Regions from separate parts of the Kaistia sp. UC242_56 genome, predicted to be linked through region 2. Evidence: predicted binding sites of a transcription regulator. Region 2 holds the regulator's gene; each other region holds the start of a gene.
The links. Region 2 encodes LexA, which represses DNA repair genes until DNA is damaged. Its sites were predicted from a motif close to TGTTCNNNNTGTGTTCNG; they were not measured.
Positions count from the first base shown of each region.

Region 1 (6,936 bases), 1.3 Mb from region 2:
TCGCGATCCATGAGGCGGGTGACGACCGGCGCGTCCTGCAGCACGATCTGGTTGGCGATCTCCTCGACGGCGGCGAGTTCGGCCTCGTCGATCGGCTTCGGGTGGCTGAAGTCGAAGCGCAGGCGTTCCGGCGCGACCAGCGAGCCCTTCTGGGCCACGTGGTCGCCGAGCACGCGGCGCAGCGCCGCGTGCAGAAGATGCGTCGCCGAATGGTTGGAGCGGATGGTGCCGCGGCGGCCATGATCGACGACCAGGCGCACGGCGTCGCCGGTCTTGACCGAACCGCTCTCGACCTGCCCGACATGCACGAACAGGCCATCGGCGCGCTTCTGCGTGTCCTCGATCCGGACGACGGCGCCGCCTTCGGTCTCGATCCGGCCGGCATCGCCGACCTGGCCGCCCGATTCGGCATAGAACGGCGTCTGGTTGACGACGATCGACACCGGTTCGCCGGCCTTGGCCTCGGCAATCTCGGCGCCGTCGCGTACCAGGGCCAGCACCTTGCCTTCGGCCGCTTCCGCCGAATAGCCGAGGAACTCGGTCGCGCCGAGCTTGTCGCGCAGCGAGAACCAGACCGTCTCGGTCGCCGTGTCGCCCGAACCCGCCCAATTGGCGCGGGCCTCGGCCTTCTGCCGCTCCATCGCGGTCTGGAACGCGTCGGTATCGACGCCGATGCCGCGGGCGCGCAGCGCGTCCTGCGTCAGGTCCAGCGGGAAGCCATAGGTGTCGTAGAGCTTGAACGCGGTCTCGCCATCGAGCGTCGCGCCGCTGGTGAGCGTGCCCGTCGCGTCGTCGAGCAGCGTCAGGCCGCGCGCCAGCGTGCGGCGGAAGCGGATTTCCTCCAGCCGCAGCGTCTCGGTGATCAGCGCTTCGGCGCGCAGCAGTTCCGGATAGGCCTGGCCCATTTCGCGGACCAGCGCCGGCACCAGGCGCCACATCAGCGGCTCCGCCGCGCCCAGCAGATGCGCATGGCGCATGGCGCGGCGCATGATGCGGCGCAGCACATAGCCGCGGCCTTCATTGGACGGCAGCACGCCGTCGGCGATCAGGAAGGAGGTGGCGCGCAGATGGTCCGCAATGATGCGGTGGCTGGCGCGGTTGGCGCCCTCGGCCGGCACGCCCGTCGCCTCGACCGAGGCGCGGATCAGCGCCTTGAACAGGTCGATGTCGTAATTGTCGTGCACACCCTGCATGACGGCGGCGACGCGCTCGAGGCCCATGCCGGTATCGATTGACGGGCGCGGCAGCGGCACGCGGTCGCCCGGCGCGATCTGCTCGAACTGCATGAAGACGAGATTCCAGATCTCGATGAAGCGGTCGCCATCCTCGTCCGGGCTGCCGGGCGGGCCGCCGGGGATGTGGTCGCCATGGTCGAAGAAGATCTCCGAGCACGGGCCGCACGGGCCGGTATCGCCCATCTGCCAGAAATTGTCCGACGTCGCGATGCGGATGATCCGGTCTTCCGACAGGCCGGCGATCTTCTTCCAGAGGCCGAAGGCTTCCTCGTCGTCGTGATAGACGGTGACGAGCAGCTTCTCGCGCGCCAGGCCGAATTCCTTGGTGACCAGCGTCCAGGCCAGCTCGATCGCGCGTTCCTTGAAATAGTCGCCGAACGAGAAATTGCCGAGCATCTCGAAGAAGGTGTGATGCCGGGCGGTGTAGCCGACATTGTCGAGATCATTGTGCTTGCCGCCGGCGCGGACGCATTTCTGCGAGGTCGTGGCGCGCGGATAGGGCGCTGCCGACCGGCCGGTGAAATAGTCCTTGAACTGGACCATGCCGGCATTGGTGAACATCAGGGTCGGATCGTTGCGCGGCACGAGCGGGCTCGACGCGACGATCTCGTGACCGTTCTTCTGATAGAAGCCGAGATACGCCGACCGGATGTCGTTGACGCTGCTCATGGAAACTGACCCGCCTGCTACAGAGGGGGGCGCGCAAGAGCGTACCCCGCCGAAGGAATTGTGCGGGCGTTTGTAGCGACCGGTCGACGGACTGTCCAGAAAACGCGTAAGCCGTCCTTAACGCCTCGCGCGGCGGCGCCGTTCAGGCGCTGCGACCGTCATAGGCCGTGACCGTCACCGCCGTGAGATCGACGTCGTCGAGGCATCGCACATTGACCGCCACCATCGCCGAACCGTCCGGCGCGGTGCCGCGGCCGAAGGAGCCGACGCCGCAGGTCGCGCAGAAGAGATGGTGGATGCGGCGATGGCTGAACTGGTAGTCGGAAAGGGAATCGGCACCCTGCTCCAGCTCGAAATCGCCGGCGGGCACGAAGGCGAGCCAATGGCCGCGCTTGCCACAGATCGAGCAATTGCACGAGATCGCCGCGTCGAAGGCGCCGCGCGCCGTGAAGCGCACGCGCCCGCAATGACAGCCGCCGCTCCGCGTCTCCAGCTCGGTCATTTGCGTTCCTCCCCGGCACGACTTCTAACCAGCATGACCAAGCGCGGATGGCGGCGACCGCCGCCACCCGATGTGCCCGGCCGGGACGATCACGCCTCGAGTGCGTCGTCCTCGCCGTCATCCGACTCGGGCTCGCCCTTGGTCAGCTGCTCGGCGATCAGGCCCGCATTCTGGCGGATCGCCAGCTCGATCGCGGCCGCTGCCTTCGGGTTGTCGCGCAGGAAGCTCTTGGCGTTCTCGCGGCCCTGGCCGAGTCGCTGGCTGTCATAGGAGAACCAGGCGCCCGACTTCTCGACGACGCCGGCCTTGACGCCGAGATCGACCAGCTCGCCCATCTTGGAGATGCCTTCGCCATACATGATGTCGAATTCGACCTGCTTGAAGGGCGGCGCCAGCTTGTTCTTGACCACCTTGACGCGGGTCTGGTTGCCGACGACGTCGTCGCGCTCCTTGATCGCGCCGATGCGGCGGATGTCGAGGCGGACGGACGCGTAGAACTTCAGCGCATTGCCGCCGGTCGTGGTCTCGGGATTGCCGAACATCACGCCGATCTTCATGCGGATCTGGTTGATGAAGATCACCATGGTGTTCGACTTCGAGATCGAAGCGGTGAGCTTGCGCAGCGCCTGGCTCATCAGGCGGGCCTGCAGGCCCGGCAGGCTGTCGCCCATCTCGCCTTCGATTTCGGCGCGCGGCGTCAGCGCTGCGACCGAATCGACGACGAGCACGTCGACGGCGCCGGAGCGCACCAGCGTGTCGGTGATCTCCAGGGCCTGCTCGCCCGTATCGGGCTGCGAGATCAGCAGGTCATCGAGATTGACGCCGAGCTTGCGGGCGTAGATCGGATCGAGCGCGTGTTCCGCGTCGACGAAGGCGCAGATGCCGCCATTCTTCTGCGCTTCGGCGATGGTCTGCAGCGCCAGCGTGGTCTTGCCCGAGGATTCCGGACCGTACACCTCGACGATTCGGCCGCGCGGCAGGCCGCCAATGCCGAGTGCGATATCGAGCCCGATCGAGCCGGTGGAAACGGTTCCGATCTCGACGGCCTTGTTCTGGCCGAGGCGCATGATCGAGCCCTTGCCAAAGGCCCGTTCGATCTGGGAGAGCGCTGCATCCAGCGCCTTCGACTTGTCCATTGTGGCCCCTTCGACGAGACGGAGAGAAGATTGAGACATTCCGGCGCTCCTTATTCCACACCGCTCGGACGTGAGCAAACAGGGACAATGTACACGTTTTGTTCTCGTCTTCAAGCGGCAATGCGGCGACCCTTGTTCTCTTTTTGAGCCACGACGCCGCAGGGCAGGCTAGAGTGGCAGCGAGGACGGCACGGACGCCGCCATTGCGAGCCGCAAGCCGGACCCGAGGAGACCGCATGATGTCGCTCCCGCCGGCCCCGATTCCAGCTCCGCCGCCTCTCCGCGCCCTGCCCCGCCGCCTGGCCGCCCTTGTCGCCCTGGGCCTGGGCTGCGCGATGACACTGCCACACCCTGCCAGCGCCGAGGAGGCGACCCCGATGACAGCGCAGCAATCGGATCCCGCAACGCTTGGCTGGATGGTCGGCGCGCCGCCGCCGGCCGACAAGATCATCCGCTTCAGCGATGGCGACTATTTCGCCTTCCCCAAGCTGCGCTGGACGGTCTGCCATTTCCGCCAGCTGATGCCGACAATCGGCGTCGGGCGCGGCCTCGGGCGGCTGCGCTTCTTCGAGCGGAAGATCGACGATTCGATCGAGGGCCTGAGCTTCATGCCGCTCGGCGGAGCCAAGCCGATGACGTTCGGCGAGGCGTTCGACGTCAACTATACCGATGGCCTCGTCATCCTGCACAAGGGCGTGCTGGTCTATGAGCGCTATGCCGGCTGCCTGGACGAGACCGGGCAGCATGCCGCGATGTCAGTGACCAAGTCGCTGACCGGCCTGCTGGGCGAAATACTCGTCGCCGAGGGGACGATCGACGACAAGTCCAAGGTGGCGACGCTGGTGCCGGAACTCGCCGGCAGCGCGTTCGGCGACGCGACCGTGCGCCAGGTGCTCGATATGACCACCGGGCTTCACTACAGCGAGGATTATTCGGATCCGAACGCCGATGTCTGGATCTATTCGGCCGCCGGCAGTCCGTTGCCAAAGCCCGCCGACTACAAGGGCCCGCGCAGCTATTTCGACTACCTGAAGACGGTGCGCAAGGAAGGCGAGCATGGCGCCGCCTTCGGCTACAAGACGATCAATTCCGATGCGCTCGGCTGGATCATCGCCCGCGTCACCGGCAAGTCGGTAGCCACGCTGCTGTCGGAACGGATCTGGAGCCGGATGGGCGCCGAGCTGGACGCCTATTACACGGTTGATTCGATCGGCACACCGTTTGCCGGCGGCGGGTTCAACGCCGGCCTGCGCGACCTCGCGCGGATCGGCCAGCTGATGCTGGGTGGCGGGATGCTGAATGGTGAACGCCTGATCCCGGAGGCCGCGATAGCCCATATCCGCGCCGGCGGCGACCCGGCCAAGTTCGCCAAGGCTGACTACCCGCTGCTCAAGGGCTGGAGCTATACCGGCATGTGGTGGATCACCAACAATCCGAACGGCGCCTTCATGGCGCGCGGCGTGCACGGCCAGGCGATCTATGTCGATCCGGCCGCGCAGATGGTGATTGCCCGCTTCGCTTCGAACCCGGTCACCAGCAATGCGGCCAACGACCCGACGAGCCTTCCGGCCTACGCGGCCGTGGCGGACTACCTGAAGGACAAGTAGCCCCGCCCGCGCGGGGGATCAGGATGTCAGGCCGCCATCGACGGTGATCGTCTGGCCGGTGACATAGCGCGCCAGCGGCGAGACGAGATAGGCGACGGCGCTGGCAAGCTCGGCGACTTCGCCATAGCGGCCGGCCGGGATGCGGGCGATCCGCTCGGGCGTGCTGGGCAGCGAATCGATGAAGCCGGGCGCGACGGCGTTGATGGTGATGCCATCCTTGGCGAGCGTGCGCGCCGCCACCGCGACATAGGCGGAAAGCCCGGCGCGTAACACCGAGGACGAGGCGAAATCGCCATCCGGCCGGGCGGCGGCAAAGCTCGACATGGCGACGAAAGCGCCCTTCGAGGCTTCCAGATCGGCGCGCGCCGCCCGCAACAGGCGAACGGTCGGCATCAGGAACATGTCCTGCGCGGCGCGCCAGTCCTCGTCGTCGAGATCGAGCAGCTTCTTCTTGGCGGCATGGCCGCTATTGGCGACGATGGCGTCGATCCGGCCCGTCTCCGCCCGGGCGCGCTCGACCAGCGCCTGCAAATCCTCGGCGTTCGTCACATCGCCGCGCACGGCGAAGCCGCCCAGCTCCTCGGCGAGCGACTCGACGCCTTCCGAACGGCCGAGCAGGCCGACCCGGTAGCCGTCGGCGGCCAGGCGGCGGGCGATACCCGCGCCGATTCCCTTGCTGGCGGCGGTGACGAGAGCGGTCTTCGACATGCTGGAAGCCTCTTGCTGCCAGCCAAGGCCGGATTGGATCGATCGAGCGCCGATAAGAACCGCAAACCGCTCGGCCTGCAATCGACCGGCGCGACATGTGCGCCGGACATGGCCGCCCGGCGCGGACAAGGCTTGCCGAGAACGGGGGCGATCGGCCATGGTCCGCCTTTTCGCGGATGCGCTTCGCCGAACCCCGGTGCCGGTCCGCCCCCTTCAGAATGGTGATCCACAGAATGTCCGAGTCCGATCTCATCATCCTTTCCGACGAAGTCGCGGCGGCCAAGGCCGATGGCAAGCCGCTGGTCGCGCTGGAAACGACGATCGTCACCCATGGCATGCCCTATCCCGACAACATCGCGACGGCGCGCGCCGTCGAGGACATCGTGCGGGCCAATGGCGCGGTGCCGGCAACGATCGCCATCATGGACGGCAAGATCCGGGTCGGCCTGACGGCGGACGAGCTCGAGCGTCTGGCGGGCCTCAAGGATGTGATGAAGGTGTCGCGGGCCGATCTCGCCTTCGCGCTGTCGACCGGCCGTCCCGGCGCCACGACGGTGGCCGCCACCATGATCACCGCCCATTTGGCCGGCGTGCGCGTGTTCGCAACGGGCGGAATCGGCGGCGTGCATCGCGGCGCAGAGACGACCTATGACGTTTCGGCCGATCTCTACGAATTCGCCAAGACCCCGGTGACGGTCGTCTGCGCCGGCGCAAAGGCGCTGCTCGACATCCCGAAGACGCTGGAAGTGTTGGAGACGCTGGGCGTGCCGGTCGTCACGGTCGGCCAGGACGAACTGCCGGCCTTCTGGTCGCGCCAGAGCGGCCTGCCCACGCCGCTGCGCCTCGACGCGCCGCGCGAGATCGCAGCCTTCATCGCCAAGCGCGCCGAGATCGGCCTCGAGGGCGGCATGCTGGTCGCCAATCCGGTGCCGCTCGCCGACGAGATCCCGGCCGAGGAAATGCGTGGCTATATTGACACCGCGATCGCCGATGCCGATCGCGACGGCATTCGCGCCAAGCAGGTGACGCCCTATGTGCTCGGCCGCATGCTGGAACTGACCGCCGGCCGCAGCCTGGTC
Region 1 is NZ_JBIOAN010000002.1:3,509,513-3,516,448, forward strand. Features, by position in the region: gene alaS (alanine--tRNA ligase) at 1-1,904, opposite strand, end outside; gene ACHMWQ_RS19380 (GFA family protein) at 2,047-2,406, opposite strand; gene recA (recombinase RecA) at 2,496-3,581, opposite strand; gene ACHMWQ_RS19390 (serine hydrolase domain-containing protein) at 3,920-5,149, shown strand; gene ACHMWQ_RS19395 (SDR family oxidoreductase) at 5,168-5,857, opposite strand; gene ACHMWQ_RS19400 (pseudouridine-5'-phosphate glycosidase) at 6,091-6,936, shown strand, end outside.
Region 1: a site for LexA is predicted at 3,631-3,648, ahead of recA (recombinase RecA). Genes of this name have one in related genera too.

Region 2 (6,936 bases):
CCACCATGGAGAGCGCCATCATGGTCGTCTGGTTGATGCCGGCGAGGATGGTGGGCAGCGCGAGCGGGATCTGCACGCCAAGCAGGCGCTGGCGCGGATTGGTGCCGAAGGCGCGGCTGGCCTCCATCACGGCCGGATCGACCGAACGCAGGCCGAGATCGGTCAGCCGCACCAGCGGCGGCGCGGCATAGACGATGGTGGCGATCAGCGCCGGGATCTTGCCGGGGCCGAAGATCATCACCGTCGGGATCAGGTAGACGAAGCTCGGCAGCGTCTGCATCAGGTCCAGGACCGGCGCAACCGCCTGCCGGGTGCGCAGCGAGCGCGACATCCAGACGCCGACGGGGATCGAGACGAGGATGGCGGCGAGCGTCGCCGTGATCATCAGCGCCATGGTCGTCATGGCATCTTTCCAGAGATCCATCACGCCGAGGAACAGAAGCGCGCCCAGCACCACGGCCGGCAGCGGCCAGCGCCGCGTGGCGAGCCAGGCGATACCGGTCAGCACCGCGATGATCAGCCACCACGGCGTCGCGATCAGCAGGTTCTCGATCGCCTTGAGCAGCATGAGGAGCGGATAGGCGGCCGCCTCGAAGGTGCCGCCCCAATGGCGGACGACCCAGTTCAGGCCGTCATCGACCGCGCGGCGCCAGGGCCGCGTATCAATCAGTTGAGGAAACAAGATCTGTCTCTTTCTTCATCCCGCCAGGGCGGGGCAAATTCGCTATGGGCGCGCGAAGGCGCCCGCCCTGCCCGGCCTTGATGGCCAGGGCGCAGGGCAGCGGCAAAACGGAAACGGCCGGGAAACCACCCGGCCGTCCGTTTGCCTGTCGGCGATGTCAGTTGAGGCTGGCCTTGACCTTGGCGGCCACTTCCGGCGCGACCCAGCTCATCCAGCGGTCTTCCTTGGTCTTCAGGAAGTTGAGCGCGGTCGCCGCGGCGTCCGCCTTGTTCTCATCGCCATAGACGAGGATCTCGCTGATCTCGGCGTTGGTCAGGCCGACCTTGGCGAGATAGCCGGCGACGTTCGGCGCATCGCTCTCGATCCACTTCGCCGCGCCGACAACGGCCGGCGAGGACGGATAGGCGGTCACGCCCGGCTTGTCGGTGCAATCGCGGCTGGTGTTGCAGGCATAGACGTCCGGCTTGGTGGGACCCAGATCCAGCTGCACGGCGTCATACTTGCCGAGGATGGCCGTCGGGCCCCAATAGTAGAACAGGATCGGCTCTTCGCGGGTGAAGGCGCGGGCGATCGAGGCGTCCAGCGCGCCGCCGGAGCCGGGCGAGAACAGGTTCCAGCCCTTGTCCTTCATGCCCAGCGCCTCGAACAGAGCGCCGGTGGAAATTTCGCAGGCCCAGCCCGGCGGGCAGGAATAGAGCCGCCCCTTGCTGCTGTCCTCGGGATCCTGGAACAGCTCGGGATGGCCGATCACGTCCTGGACGGTCTTGATGTCGGGATGCGCCGTCTGGACATAGCGCGGGATGAACCAGCCCTCGACGGTGCCGTCGGTGATGGCGTTGGTCTGCTCGACGACCTTGCCGTCGGCCAGGCCCTTCGCCCAGGGCTCCTGGATCGTGCTGGTCCAGAGTTCGGGCGCCACCGCCGGGCTGCCGCGCGTCAACATCGAGGACGATGTCGGAACGGTGTCGCCGGTGACGATCTCGACGTTGCAGCCGAAACCCTTCTCGAGAATGATGGCATGGATATGCGCCAAGGCGGCCGCGGAGGGCCAGGTCATCTCGGCGATATCGATGGTTCGGTCGGTGCCGCAGCTGGCGGCGTCAGTGGCTTGCGGATCGGATCCCTGGGCAAGCGCGGAATGGCTCGTGGCGGACAAAAACGCAACGGCGATCGCGGCGGCAATGCCACCGGATTTGAATATCATCGGATAGAACCTCGTGTCAGTTGATGATCGAGACCATAGGGACACAGTGCAATTGTGTCAAATCCGACAATACATTGCCATAAATTGGCGATGAGATCGCCTTATTCTTGATCGATCATCCTTTGTCATGCTCTTGGCTTTCTCTGCCAAGAAAAGATCACCTGTCCGAACCATAGCGCAGCCGCGCCGGATACGATCGCCAAGAAAAAATAAATTTCGCACTGCTGTGCGAGATCTCGGTGCCCGCCGCAAAATCACCGGCTGCCGCCGGTTCAGGCGCGATCCCTTCGCGACAACCTTCCTCTACGGCATCCAGAATCTGGAGACTTGCGCCCAAACGCTGCCGGCGCGAGAAGGCGTTTCGCACCGAGCGAAGACGGCGCACGCTTGTCCGCGTTCACCCTTTGCCGATCTGGCTGCCGACCCGCAGCCTCTGACGCGCCGGACGTCGCCCGTTCGCGCCGGCGCACGCGGCCCGCCCGGGAGCCCAACCCAGCGCCGGTCTTGCGGAACGCATCGGGAACAGCTATTCTGTTCGCGTTTTGTACCTAAATGATTCCCGTGTCCGCCATCCCGCCCGGCTCCGTCGTCCGGGGTACGGCGACACTCCCTTGGCAATGCCCGCAGCGCGAGATCAACATGCTCACCCGGAAGCAGTATGAACTCCTCATGTTCATCCAGGAGCGGCTCAAGGAAGCGGGCGTTCCCCCCTCTTTCGACGAGATGAAGGATGCGCTGGATCTCCGCTCGAAATCGGGCATCCACCGGCTGATCAAGGCGCTCGAGGAACGCGGCTTCATCCGCCGCCTGCCCAACCGGGCCCGCGCGCTGGAAGTGGTCCGCCTGCCGGAGACGATGACGCCGGCCATGGCGCGTCCGAAGAAGCAGGCCTTCTCGCCCAGCGTGATCGAAGGCAGCCTCGGCAAGGTCCGCCCGGTCGACGACATGCACGACGTCGCCGAGCCGGTGATCATCCCCGTCATGGGCCGTATCGCCGCCGGCGTGCCGATCTCGGCCATCCAGACCCAGAGCCATTCCATCACCGTGCCGCCGGAAATGCTGCGCGGCGGCGAGCATTTCGCGCTCGAAGTACGCGGCGATTCGATGATCGAGGCCGGCATCCTCGACGGCGACACGGTGCTGATCCGCAAGAGCGACAATGCGGAATCCGGCGACATCGTCGTGGCGCTGGTCGACGAGGAAGAGGCGACGCTGAAGCGGCTGCGGCGCAAGGGCGCCTCGATCGCGCTCGAAGCGGCGAACCCCGCCTATGAGACGCGGATCTTCGGGCCGGATCGCGTCCGCATTCAGGGCAAGTTGGTCGGGCTGCTGCGGACCTACTGATCGGCCGGGTCGTCCTCATAGGGCGGCATCCAGGGCCTTCGCACCGGCGCATAGGCGGTGCGAATCTCGAAGCGCCGGCCGAGCCATGGATCGGGCGGCGCAGTCTGTGACTCAGCTGTGGCCGAGGGCTCCGGCGGCAGCACGTCCTCGTCCTCGGCATTGCGCTCGACGAGATCGTAGCGCGACGGCTCCATGGGGAGGCCGGCATCGGCAACAACCGGCTCGTGTCGCGCGTCGCGCGGCTCCAGCCCTGCCCTTCCCGCCGTTTCGGATGCCTGCCCGTCGCCACTCCCCTCCGATGAAGCACCCGCCCCGCGCGGCTTCATGAAGGAACTGGCTCCGGCAACAACCGTCTCCGGTTGCGCCTCGGTTGACTTCGGTCCCGCCCTTCCCGCCGTTTCGGATGCCTGCCCGTCGCCACTCCCCTCTGATGAAGCACGCGCTCGGCGCGGCTCCATGAAGGAACTGGCCTCGGCAACAGCCGTCTCCGATTGCGCCGAGGGTGGCTCCGGCCCTGCGGTTCCCGCCATTACGGATACCGGCCCGTCCGAACCGCCCGCCGATGACGCCACAGCCCCGCGCGGCCACATGGCCAGCGAGCCCGAGCGCTCCAGCGTGCCGCGATCGATCACGGCGGTATGGCGGAGGCAGGTTTGGGGCGCCGCCAGCGGCGTCACCACCAGCGTGGCGCGGCGGCAATCCTCCTCGAACGCCGCGCGGTCGAGCGCCAGCGCCACCCAGCTCCCATCCGGCATTTGGCCGACGCAGCCGGCGGCGTCGCAGCCACCCGCCTGCAACGCCGCCTTCGCGTCCCGCTCGTCGCCATCGGATCGAAGCCAGATATCGCTGACGAAGCGGTCCGGCTTGCGCGCGACGATGCGATAGAGGCCGTCCCCGCCCCGGATCGCCATCTGCCTGCCATCCGCGCTGACCAGCAGCTCCGGTCGCACGGGGAACAGGGCCAGTGCGATTCCCGCCAGCATTGGCACGACGCCGAGCAGCCGCCAGCGCTCGCGCCAGAGCGCCAGCCAGACGAAACCACCGACGAACAGCAGCAGGGCCGCGACGCCCGGCATGGCCGCGCCGCCGGATTGACCCGACCATCGGGCGACCGTCGCCGACACGCCGAGCATGCCGTCAATGCCCCAGTGCACGACCGCGAAGGGCAGCGCCTCCATTCCGAACGGCATGGCGAGCACCGAGAGCAGCGCGAAGGGCATGATGAGGAAGTCGGTGAGCGGCATCGCCGCGACATTGGCCAGGATCGACAGCGGCGCCATGCGCTGGAAGTGATAAAGCGCGAAGGGCGTCGTGCCGAGGCCGCCGAGCAGCGAGGTCAGCGCCATGCCGGCGACGAACAGGAAAGCGCGCCTCGGCAAGCCGGCCGCGCCGCTGCGGGCGCCGAGACGCGGCGCTGGGTTGTTGCGCCGGCGGTCGGCCAGCATCTCGAAGCCGGCGACGAGGGCGATCGTGGCGGCAAACGACATCTGGAAGCTGGCCGAGAGGATGCTTTCCGGCGTGATTGCCAGCACGACCAGCCCCGCCAGCGCGACATTGCGCATCGAGATCGCCCTTCGGTCGAGCAGAATGGCGAGGAAGGCGATCGAGGTCATGATGAAGGAGCGCTGGGCGGCGACGTCGAGACCGGAGATCAGCAGGTAGAAGCCGCTGACCAGCAGTGCCGCGATCGCCGCCCATTTCTTGATCGGCCGACGCAGCGCCAGCGACGGGATCAGCGCCAGCCCGGCCCGCACGCTCCAGAACACCACGCCGGTCACCAAAACCATGTGCAGGCCAGAGACGGAGAGCACATGCGCGAGGCCGGAGAGGCGCAGATCGTCCTCCGTCGTCTCCGAGAGACCTCCGGCATCGCCGATGATCAGCGCCGAGGCGATGTAGCGACTCTCGCCATCGAGATTGGCGACGATGCGGGCGCGGATCGCCTCCCGGACCGCCTCCAGCGGCTGGCGCAGGCGGATCGACAGCGGCGCGGGGCCGAGTTCGGCCGGCTGCGCCGCGCCATAGCCGAAGCCGGTGGCGCCGATGCCGCGATAATAGGAATCGCGCGCGAAATCATAACCGCCCGGCAGCACCGGCCCGGATGCCGGCCGCAAGCGCGCCAGCACCTTGATGCCGTCGCCGACCGCCGGGGCCGACTTCCCCCGCACCGTCACGGTGACGCGCTGCGGGATGACCGTCACGCGCTTGGCGTCGAGGCCGGCGACCCGGACGGTCAGGCGATAGCCGCCCCGCCGCGCCTTGCGCTCCTCGACCCAGCCGGTGACCGTGCCCGTCACCTGCCGCTCCAGCACGCGGGTCGCCAGCGTGTCGGTGCGCAGCTTGATCGCGCTGGCGCCGGTCGCGGCCATGGCGAGCACGATCAGCAGGCGCACGGAAGCGGTGCGGTGCCGGCGCGCCACCGCCAGCCCCCAGAGCAGGACCGCAAGGGCGGCGAGCGCCAGGATCGAAGGCTCGGAGGGCAGCGCGAAATAGATCAGCGCGCCGATGCCGAAGGCGACGGGCAGCCAGGGAAAGCCACGCCCGGCCTCGATCTCGCGCTCCAGCCAGGCGCCGGCGCCGAGCCAGAACCGATCGAGCGCGACGGCGGCGCGAAAGCTTGGCGGGATGGCGACGGGGGCAAGGAAACGGCGCGCGCGAACCGGGGCCGGCTCGTCGCTTATGCCCTCCTCCTCGCGCGGATCGCTTTCAGCCATGCCCCCGCCTTTGCGCAGCTGGGCAAACAGGCCGGGCGCTCCCAAACCCGTTTGGCCCCTGCGCCCCCCTATGCTACATGACCAGCCGCAGATCGCCGAGTGGCGAGACTCCATGCCCCTTGCGGCTTCCCGCACATCGAGAACAGTCCATGTCCAAACCGGTCGTCACCCGCTTCGCCCCCTCGCCTACCGGGTTCCTGCACATTGGCGGTGGCCGCACCGCGCTGTTCAACTGGCTCTATGCGAAGCATACGGGCGGCAAGATGCTGCTGCGGATCGAAGACACCGACCGCGAGCGCTCGACAGAACCCGCCATCGAGGCCATCATCGACGGGTTGAAGTGGCTCGGCCTCGACTGGGAGGGCGAGACCGTGTTCCAGTTCGCCCGCGCGCCGCGCCACCGCGAGGTGGTCGAGGAACTGCTGGCGGCGGGCAAGGCCTATCGCTGCTACTGCACGCCGGCCGAGCTCGACGCCATGCGCGAGAAGGCGCGGGCCGAGGGCCGTGCGCCGCGCTATGATGGCACCTGGCGCGACCGCGACCCGTCCGAGGCGCCGGCCGGCGTCAAGCCCGCCATCCGCATCAAGACGCCGCTCGACGGCGAGACCGTGATCGAGGATCAGGTGCAGGGCCGCGTCGTGATCCCGAACAAGGATCTCGACGATCTCGTGCTACTGCGCTCGGATGGCAACCCGACCTATATGCTCTCGGTCGTGGTCGACGACCACGACATGGGCGTCACCCATGTCATCCGCGGCGACGACCATCTGACCAATGCCGCACGACAGATGGTGATCTACCACGCCATGGGCTGGGACGTGCCGGTGATGTCGCACATCCCGCTGATCCACGGCTCGGACGGCGCCAAGCTGTCGAAGCGCCATGGCGCGCTCGGCGTCGACGCCTATCGCGCCATGGGCTACCTGCCCGAGGCGATGCGCAACTATCTCGTCCGCCTCGGCTGGGCGCATGGCGACGATGAAATCATGTCG
Region 2 is NZ_JBIOAN010000002.1:2,249,515-2,256,450, reverse strand. Features, by position in the region: gene ACHMWQ_RS13325 (proline/glycine betaine ABC transporter permease) at 1-682, opposite strand, end outside; gene ACHMWQ_RS13320 (glycine betaine ABC transporter substrate-binding protein) at 840-1,886, opposite strand; gene lexA (transcriptional repressor LexA) at 2,526-3,230, shown strand; gene ACHMWQ_RS13310 (ComEC/Rec2 family competence protein) at 3,224-5,944, opposite strand; gene gltX (glutamate--tRNA ligase) at 6,094-6,936, shown strand, end outside.

Region 3 (6,936 bases), 1.8 Mb from region 2:
TGGCGGAATTGGCGGGCAAGGTGGCGATCGTGACAGGCGGCGCGACCGGCATCGGTTTTGGCGGCGCCCAGGCGCTGGCCGGAGAGGGCGCGACGATCGTGATCTTCGGCCTCGACAAGGCGGCGCTGGACAAGGCGGTCGCAACGCTCGCGGCCTCGGGCGCCACGGCCCATGGCATTGTCGGCGATGTTTCCAGCGATGCCTCGGTATCGGCCATGGTCGCCGAGACCGTCGCAAAATTCGGCCGCATCGACATCATCGTCAACAGCGCTGCGATCCAGCCCTATGGCACGGTCGAGACGATGGGCGAGGCGGAATGGGACCGTGTCCTCGCCGTCAACCTGAAGGGCACCTATCTGACGGCCCACCACGCCATTCCCGTGATGCGGAAGAATGGCGGCGGCGCGATCGTCAACATCGCCTCGGTGCAGGGCATCGCCTGCCAGACCAATGTCGCCGCCTATGTCGCCTCGAAGGGCGGCCTTCTGGCGCTGACCCGCGCCATGGCGCTGGATCACGCCAAGGACGGCATTCGCGTCAACGCGGTCTGCCCCGGCTCGATCGATACGCCGATGCTGCGCTTCGCCGCCAGCGAAAATCTCGACGGCAGGACGGACGATGAGGTGATCGCCTCCTGGGGAGCGGCGCATCCGATCGGCCGCGTCGGCCGCATCGAGGATGTCGGGGCGATGATCGCCTTCCTGGCCGGTCCGCGCGCCGCCTTCTGCACCGGCGGCGAATACAAGGTCGATGGCGGCCTGCTCGCCAAGATCGGCGTCGTCCTGCCGGATTGAGACGGAACCGCAAACAAAAAGCCCCCGGCGAAGTCCGTTCGCCGGGGGCTTTTCTATGGGGCGGATTGAAGCCTACTCGGCGTCGGCGCGCAGGATGCCGAGGCCTTCTTCGGTCAGCACATAGCCGGCGACGCGGGTGCGGACGAGGCCAAGCTCGATCAGCTTCTGCACGGCCTTGCCGTTCAGGCCGACATACGGGCCGGGACGCGCGACGCGAGCCAGCGTCTTCAGCTCGATTTGGGAAAGGTCGGTCTTCGAAACGGCCATGGCACGGTCCTCTCAGTGATTTGCCGCGGACAATAGCGAATAATCCCGGGAAGACTAGCGCCGCGCCGCGAATTGGTGAAGCCCGCCCCGGCGCCGCGAAAAGCGCGATGCCGGGGCGGTGATATGGCTATTCCGCCGCGGCAAGCAGGCCGCGCTTCTTCAGCAGTGCCGAGGGCTCGGGGTCGCGGCCGCGGAAGGCCCGGTAGGCCTCGTCCGGCTTGCGGCGATTGCCGGCCGAATAGACGGATTCCTTGAGCTTGGCGGCAACCGCCGGCGCGAAGATATCGCCCGCTTCCTCGAAGGCGCCGAACCCGTCCGCGTCGAGCACTTCCGACCAGAGATAGGAGTAATAGGCCGAGGAATAGCCGTCGCCGGCAAAGACATGCTGGAAATGCGGCGAGCGGTGCCGCATGACCATGGCCTGCGGCATGCCGATCTCATCCAGGATCTTCTGCTCGAAGGCGGGCGCGTCGAGCCCCGAAGTATCGTCCAGCAGGTGCAGTTCGAGATCGACCAGCGCCGAGGAGACATATTCGACGGTGGCGAAGCCCTGGTTGAAGGTGCGGCTTGCCATCAGCCGCTCGATGAGCGCCTTGGGCATCGGTTCGCCGGTCTTGTAGTGCAGCGCGAAGCGCTCCAGCACCGAAGGCTGCTCGAACCAGTGCTCGTAGAGCTGCGACGGGAACTCGACGAAATCGCGCGCAACATTGGTGCCGGCGATCATCGGATAGGTCACGTCGGACAGCAGCCCGTGCAGGCCATGGCCGAATTCGTGGAACAGCGTGCGGGCGTCGTCGAAGGAAAGCAGCGTCGGCTGGCCATCGGCCGCCTTGGCGAAGTTCATCACATTGACAATGATGGGCTGGATGTCGCCATTCAGCCTTTCCTGGCCGCGATATTCGCTCATCCAGGCGCCGGAGCGTTTCGACGAACGCGCGAAATAATCGCCGAGGAACAGGCCGACAGGCTTGCCGTCACGGTCCTTCACCTCGAAGACGCGGACGTCCGGGTGATAGACCGGCACGTCGAAGCGCTCGGTGAAAGTAACGCCGAACAGCCGCGTCGCCGTGTCGAAGGCGGCGTCGATGATCCTGTCGAGCTGGAGATAGGGCTTCAGCTGGCTTTCATCGAGATCGAACTCGGCCTTGCGGCGCTTCTCCGAGTAGTAGCGCCAGTCCCAGGCGGCAATGTCGAAATTGCCGCCTTCCGATTGCGCCAGCGCCTGCAGCGCCTCGCGCTCGGCGATCGCCTGGGCGCGGGCGGGCTTCCAGACGGATCGAAGCAGGCCCATCGCCGCTTCCGGCGTCTTGGCCATGGAATCGTCGAGCCGGTAATGCGCGAAGGTCGGGAAGCCCAGCAGCTTGGCCCGCTCGGAGCGCAGCTTCACGGTTTCGGCGATGATGGCGCGGTTGTCCGTCTTGCCGGCCTCGCCGCGCGCGGTCCAGGCGGCAAAGGCCTTTTCGCGCAGATCGCGCCGGGCGGAAAACTGCAGAAACGGCTCGATCGACGAGCGCGACAGCGTGATGACATGCTTGCCGTCGAGTCCACGGTCCTTGGCTGCCTGCGCCGCCGCATCGCGCAGAAAGTCGGGCAGGCCGGCGAGATCGTCCTCGCCTTCCAGCGTCAGGCTCCAGCTCTTCTCGTCGGCCAGAACGTTCTGGCCGAAATTGGTGCCGAGCGTCGCAAGCCGTTCGGCAATGGCGCCGAGACGGGTCTTGGCCTCCGGCGGCAGGCCGGCGCCCGCGCGCACGAAGCCGGTGTGATAGCGATCCAGCACCCGCGCCTGCTCGGCATCGAGGCCGGCTGTGCCGGCCTTGAACAGCGTGTCGATCCGCTCGAACAGCTTGGCGTTCTGGTAGATGCCGTTGCTGTGCCGCGCGAGCACCGGCGCGAGGTCGAGTTCGATGGTTTCCAGCTCGTCATTGGTATGCGCGCCGGTCAGGTTGAAGAACACGCTGGCGACGCGGTCGAGCTTGCGGCCGGCGCGCTCCATCGCGGCGATCGTGTTGTCGAAGCTGGGCGGCTCGGCATTGTCCGCGATATCAGCGATCTCGGCCTCATGCTCCGCGATCGCCGCCTGGAAGGCGGGCGTGTAATGGGCGGGTTCGATGGAGGCGAAGGGCGGGACGCCGAACGGCGTATTCCAGGGCGCGAGAAGCGGATTTTCGGCAGTCATGCGGTCCTCGGTGAGAATGAGCTGGCCCAGACATGGAGCCATCGGCCGCGCGGTTCAAGCTTAATGCCGGCTGCATTCCTCTCTATAGGAGAGAGACCAACCTTCTGTCCGATTCGAGTTTCGCCATGTCTGCCTCCGCTCCGCTCCGTCCCCGCATGCTCGTGATCGGCGATGTCATGACCGACGTCATCGTGCGACCGGACGGCCCGCTGGTGGTAGGCTCCGACCGGCGCGCCAAGATCGGCCTCTATCCGGGCGGCTCGGGCTGCAACCAGGCGGCCTGGCTGGCGCATTTCGGCATTCCGGTCGCCTTTGCCGGCCGGGTCGGCCGCCGCGATCTGGCCGAGCAGGAACAGGCGCTGCGCGATGCCGGCGTGGTGCCGGTGCTCTCGGCCGATGACGAGCGCACCACGGGCATGCTGATCGTCCTTCTCTCCGAGGGCGGCGAGCGCAGCTTCCTGACCGACCGCGGCGCCAATGACGGGCTTTCGGCCGAGGACCTGCCCTTCTCGATGCTGAACGAAATCGATCTGGTGCATGTCTCCGGCTATTCGCTGTTCACGCCCGGCCCGCGCGAGGCGGTGATGGCCATGATGGCGGTGGCGCGGGCGCGCGGCATCACGGTCACCGTCGATCCGGCCTCGGTCGGCTTCCTGGAGGAAGTCGGCCCTTCGAACTTCCTCGGCTGGACCAGCGACGCCTCGATCATCTTCCCCAATGCCGAGGAAGCGGCCTGCCTGACCGGCACCCGCAACGCCGCGGAGCAGATCCGCTTCCTGACCGCGCGCTATGACCTTGCCGTCATCAAGCGCGGCGCCGAGGGCGCGGAGGCCGCCAATCTGTCGGTTCGCCTCAAGGCGGCGGCGCCCAAGGTCGAGGTCGCCGACACGACGGGAGCGGGCGACGCGTTCCTCGCCGGCTTCCTGGCAGCGCACCTGGCCGGCAAAGGCGTCGACGTCTGCCTCGAGCGCGGCGTCAAAGCCGGCGCCGAGGCGACGACGGTCTTCGGCGGCCGCCCGAAGCAAGGCGACCCGCTGCCGCGCGTGTGGGGCGAGGTCTGACGGGTTCGTCGTTCGCAGATTCCGCCCGGTGGCACAAGACCTGCCCCACGCTCGCCGTCATCCTCGCATAGGCGAGGATCCATTCCGCCGATTTATCGCCCGCATAACCTCCCGATCCCTCGGATGTATGGATCCCAGGTCAAGCCTGGGATGACGGCGGAGGGTGTTGGCAGGTGGTGCTTTCCGTTGGCCGAGGCGTATGGCGCTCCGTCGGTTCCGGCCTATCTCCCGACGTAGCTCGCCGCCCCATCCGCCAGCGCGACCTCGATGATCTGCAGCCCCTTGTCGCTCAGGCGCGAGGGAAAGCGCTCCGGCAGTCGGGCTTCGTGCGGCGGGATCACGCGGTTCCAGTCGCCTCCTACGGCCTCGACGATGTCGTGCAGCGCCAGAACCATGTTGGTCTGGCTGCCGACGCCCATGCCTACCGGGCGGTAGTACGGATCGTCCGGCGTGCCGCCATGCAGGTTTTCCATCCGGTAGACCAGATCGCCGGTGATCACCCAGCTGTCCTCGCTGTCGCGCCGGCCGTCATTGCGGATGACGACATATTGCGAGCCTGCCGTATGCGTGTCCGAGGCGAGACGCAGATCGACGCCGGGGAACACATCCTCCATGTCGCCGCTGATCGAGACGAGCCGGCCGTCGCGCGCCAGCTCGACGCAGCGGATGATGTCGCCGGGATCGGCCGCCTTCATCAGCCAGCGGAAGCGCCGGTCCAGCGACATCGCCCAGATCCAGCGCGAGAGTTCGCGCTCCTGGATGTAGAACTTCGCATTCGGGAACAGCGCCAGCCCGCCCATATGGTCGAAATGGGCGTGGGTGATGATGACGTCGGTGATCTCTTCCGGCTTCACGCCGATCTCGGCCATCACGACATGCGGCGGCTGCCAGTTCACCACGCCGGAATTGTCGGCGAGCACCTTGCCATAGGCGGCGTCGTCATGGCCGCAATCGATCAGGATGGTGTGTTCGTCGCTCTTAAGCAGCGTGTAGCCATAGGGCAGCTTGCAGGTGCCCTTGTTGTGCTCGCCATGCACCAGCGCGCTGAGCGGCATCTCGGGAATATAGGCGTATTCCAGAACCCAGATCGAATAAGTGGCCATGTTCCCCCCGGAAGCCTAGAGCGCTAGTCGCCCGGCCGGCCGGTGTTCGGCGCAGCAGGACTGGCTGAAATCGACGAGATCGAAGCCGGGCAGCGCGCGCGAGGCATGGCCCAACTCCTGCCAAGCGCTGGTCAGTTTTTGCGTCGGCGCGGTAACCGACTCCCTGTCGGCCGGCGCGATGCGCAGCAGGGCGAGCGTTTCCGCCAGCTTCTCGACTGCGGCCTTGAGATGCAAATGGTGATGCCTGGCCAGCGCCGAGCGCGGCGTCAGACGAAGCGTGGCATCACGGGCGGAATCGAAGAGATCGGCGGCGACGGCGAGCATGGGATGATGCGGTCCGGCCGAGCGGGCGCCGGTGGCGGTAAGCAGCAGAAGACCGGCAAGCTGGGCCGCGACCTGGCGCAGATCCTCGAAGCAGTTTTCCGCCGCCTCGATATAGGCGAGAGTCGCGTCATCAAGCCCGCCTCGGGCCTCGCAGCGAAACGCCTCGGATTCCAACCGGTTGGTCATGCCCTCTCCCGCCGAACCGATGGCTCCCCCATGGCCGGCGAGGCAGCATGGTCGAACGGGCGCATCGGCTCAAGGCCGGCGGGAAAATTCGCCTCCGCGCGTCCGGCGGGACAAGTCCCTGGGAAACGCGCGGAGGCGGGTGTCGTGGGCGCTTATTCGCCGTAGGGAACCCAGATGTTCTTGACCTGGGTGGCGCGGCGCAGGAACTCTCGGCCCTGGCCGGAAGCCTCGTTCCAGCGGCGCGGAACGCCCTGGTTCGCCCAGACCGGCTTCAGGTTTCCGGCCGAAGCCTTTTCGACCATCGCGCTGCCGGCCTTGGAGCCGAAATACCAGAGTGCGGCGACATCATCGTGTTCGGCCAAGGTCTTGGCGAGCACGTCGCGCTCACCCGTGACGATGTTGACCACGCCGGCCGGGACGTCGGAAGTGTCGAGGATCTGGTAGAAGTCGGTCGCCGCCAGCGGATGGTTGGAGGACGGCACCACGATCACCCGGTTGCCCATGGCGATCGCCGGCATCACCAGCGAGACGAAGCCCAGCAGCGGCGCCTCGTCGGGACAGAGAATGCCCATATTGCCAAAGGCTTCGTTCATGGCGAGCGTGACGTGGCGCGACTTGGTCGCATGCACCGCGCCGTCGAACTTGTCGGCCTGCGCCGCGTACCAGAAGGTCCGCCGGATCGAGACCGCCACTTCCTCTGCCGCCGCCTTGGCCGAAACGCCGGTCATGGCGACGATGCGCTCCTCGAACTCCTTGGCGCGGGACGAGAGGTTTTCTGCGACGTAGTAAAGCACCTGCGCGCGGTTATGCGCCGTAGCGCCGCCCCACGATCCGGCCTTGCCGGCCGCTTCGACGGCGTTGCGGATATCCTTGCGGTTGCCGAGGCCGGCCTGGCTGATCGGCTGACCCTTGGGGCCGAGCACCGTGTAGGAATAGCCGGAGTCCGGACGAGCCTGCTTGCCGCCGACATAGAGCTTGGCGGTGCGGTCGATCGACGGCAGGCCCGAGATCTCTTCGTCCGCGAC
Region 3 is NZ_JBIOAN010000002.1:482,135-489,070, forward strand. Features, by position in the region: gene ACHMWQ_RS05065 (SDR family NAD(P)-dependent oxidoreductase) at 1-794, shown strand, start outside; gene ACHMWQ_RS05070 (hypothetical protein) at 867-1,061, opposite strand; gene ACHMWQ_RS05075 (M3 family metallopeptidase) at 1,189-3,237, opposite strand; gene ACHMWQ_RS05080 (carbohydrate kinase family protein) at 3,363-4,298, shown strand; gene ACHMWQ_RS05085 (N-acyl homoserine lactonase family protein) at 4,520-5,401, opposite strand; gene ACHMWQ_RS05090 (hypothetical protein) at 5,417-5,911, opposite strand; gene ACHMWQ_RS05095 (aldehyde dehydrogenase family protein) at 6,064-6,936, opposite strand, start outside.
Region 3: a site for LexA is predicted at 3,343-3,360, ahead of ACHMWQ_RS05080 (carbohydrate kinase family protein). Genes of this name have one in related genera too.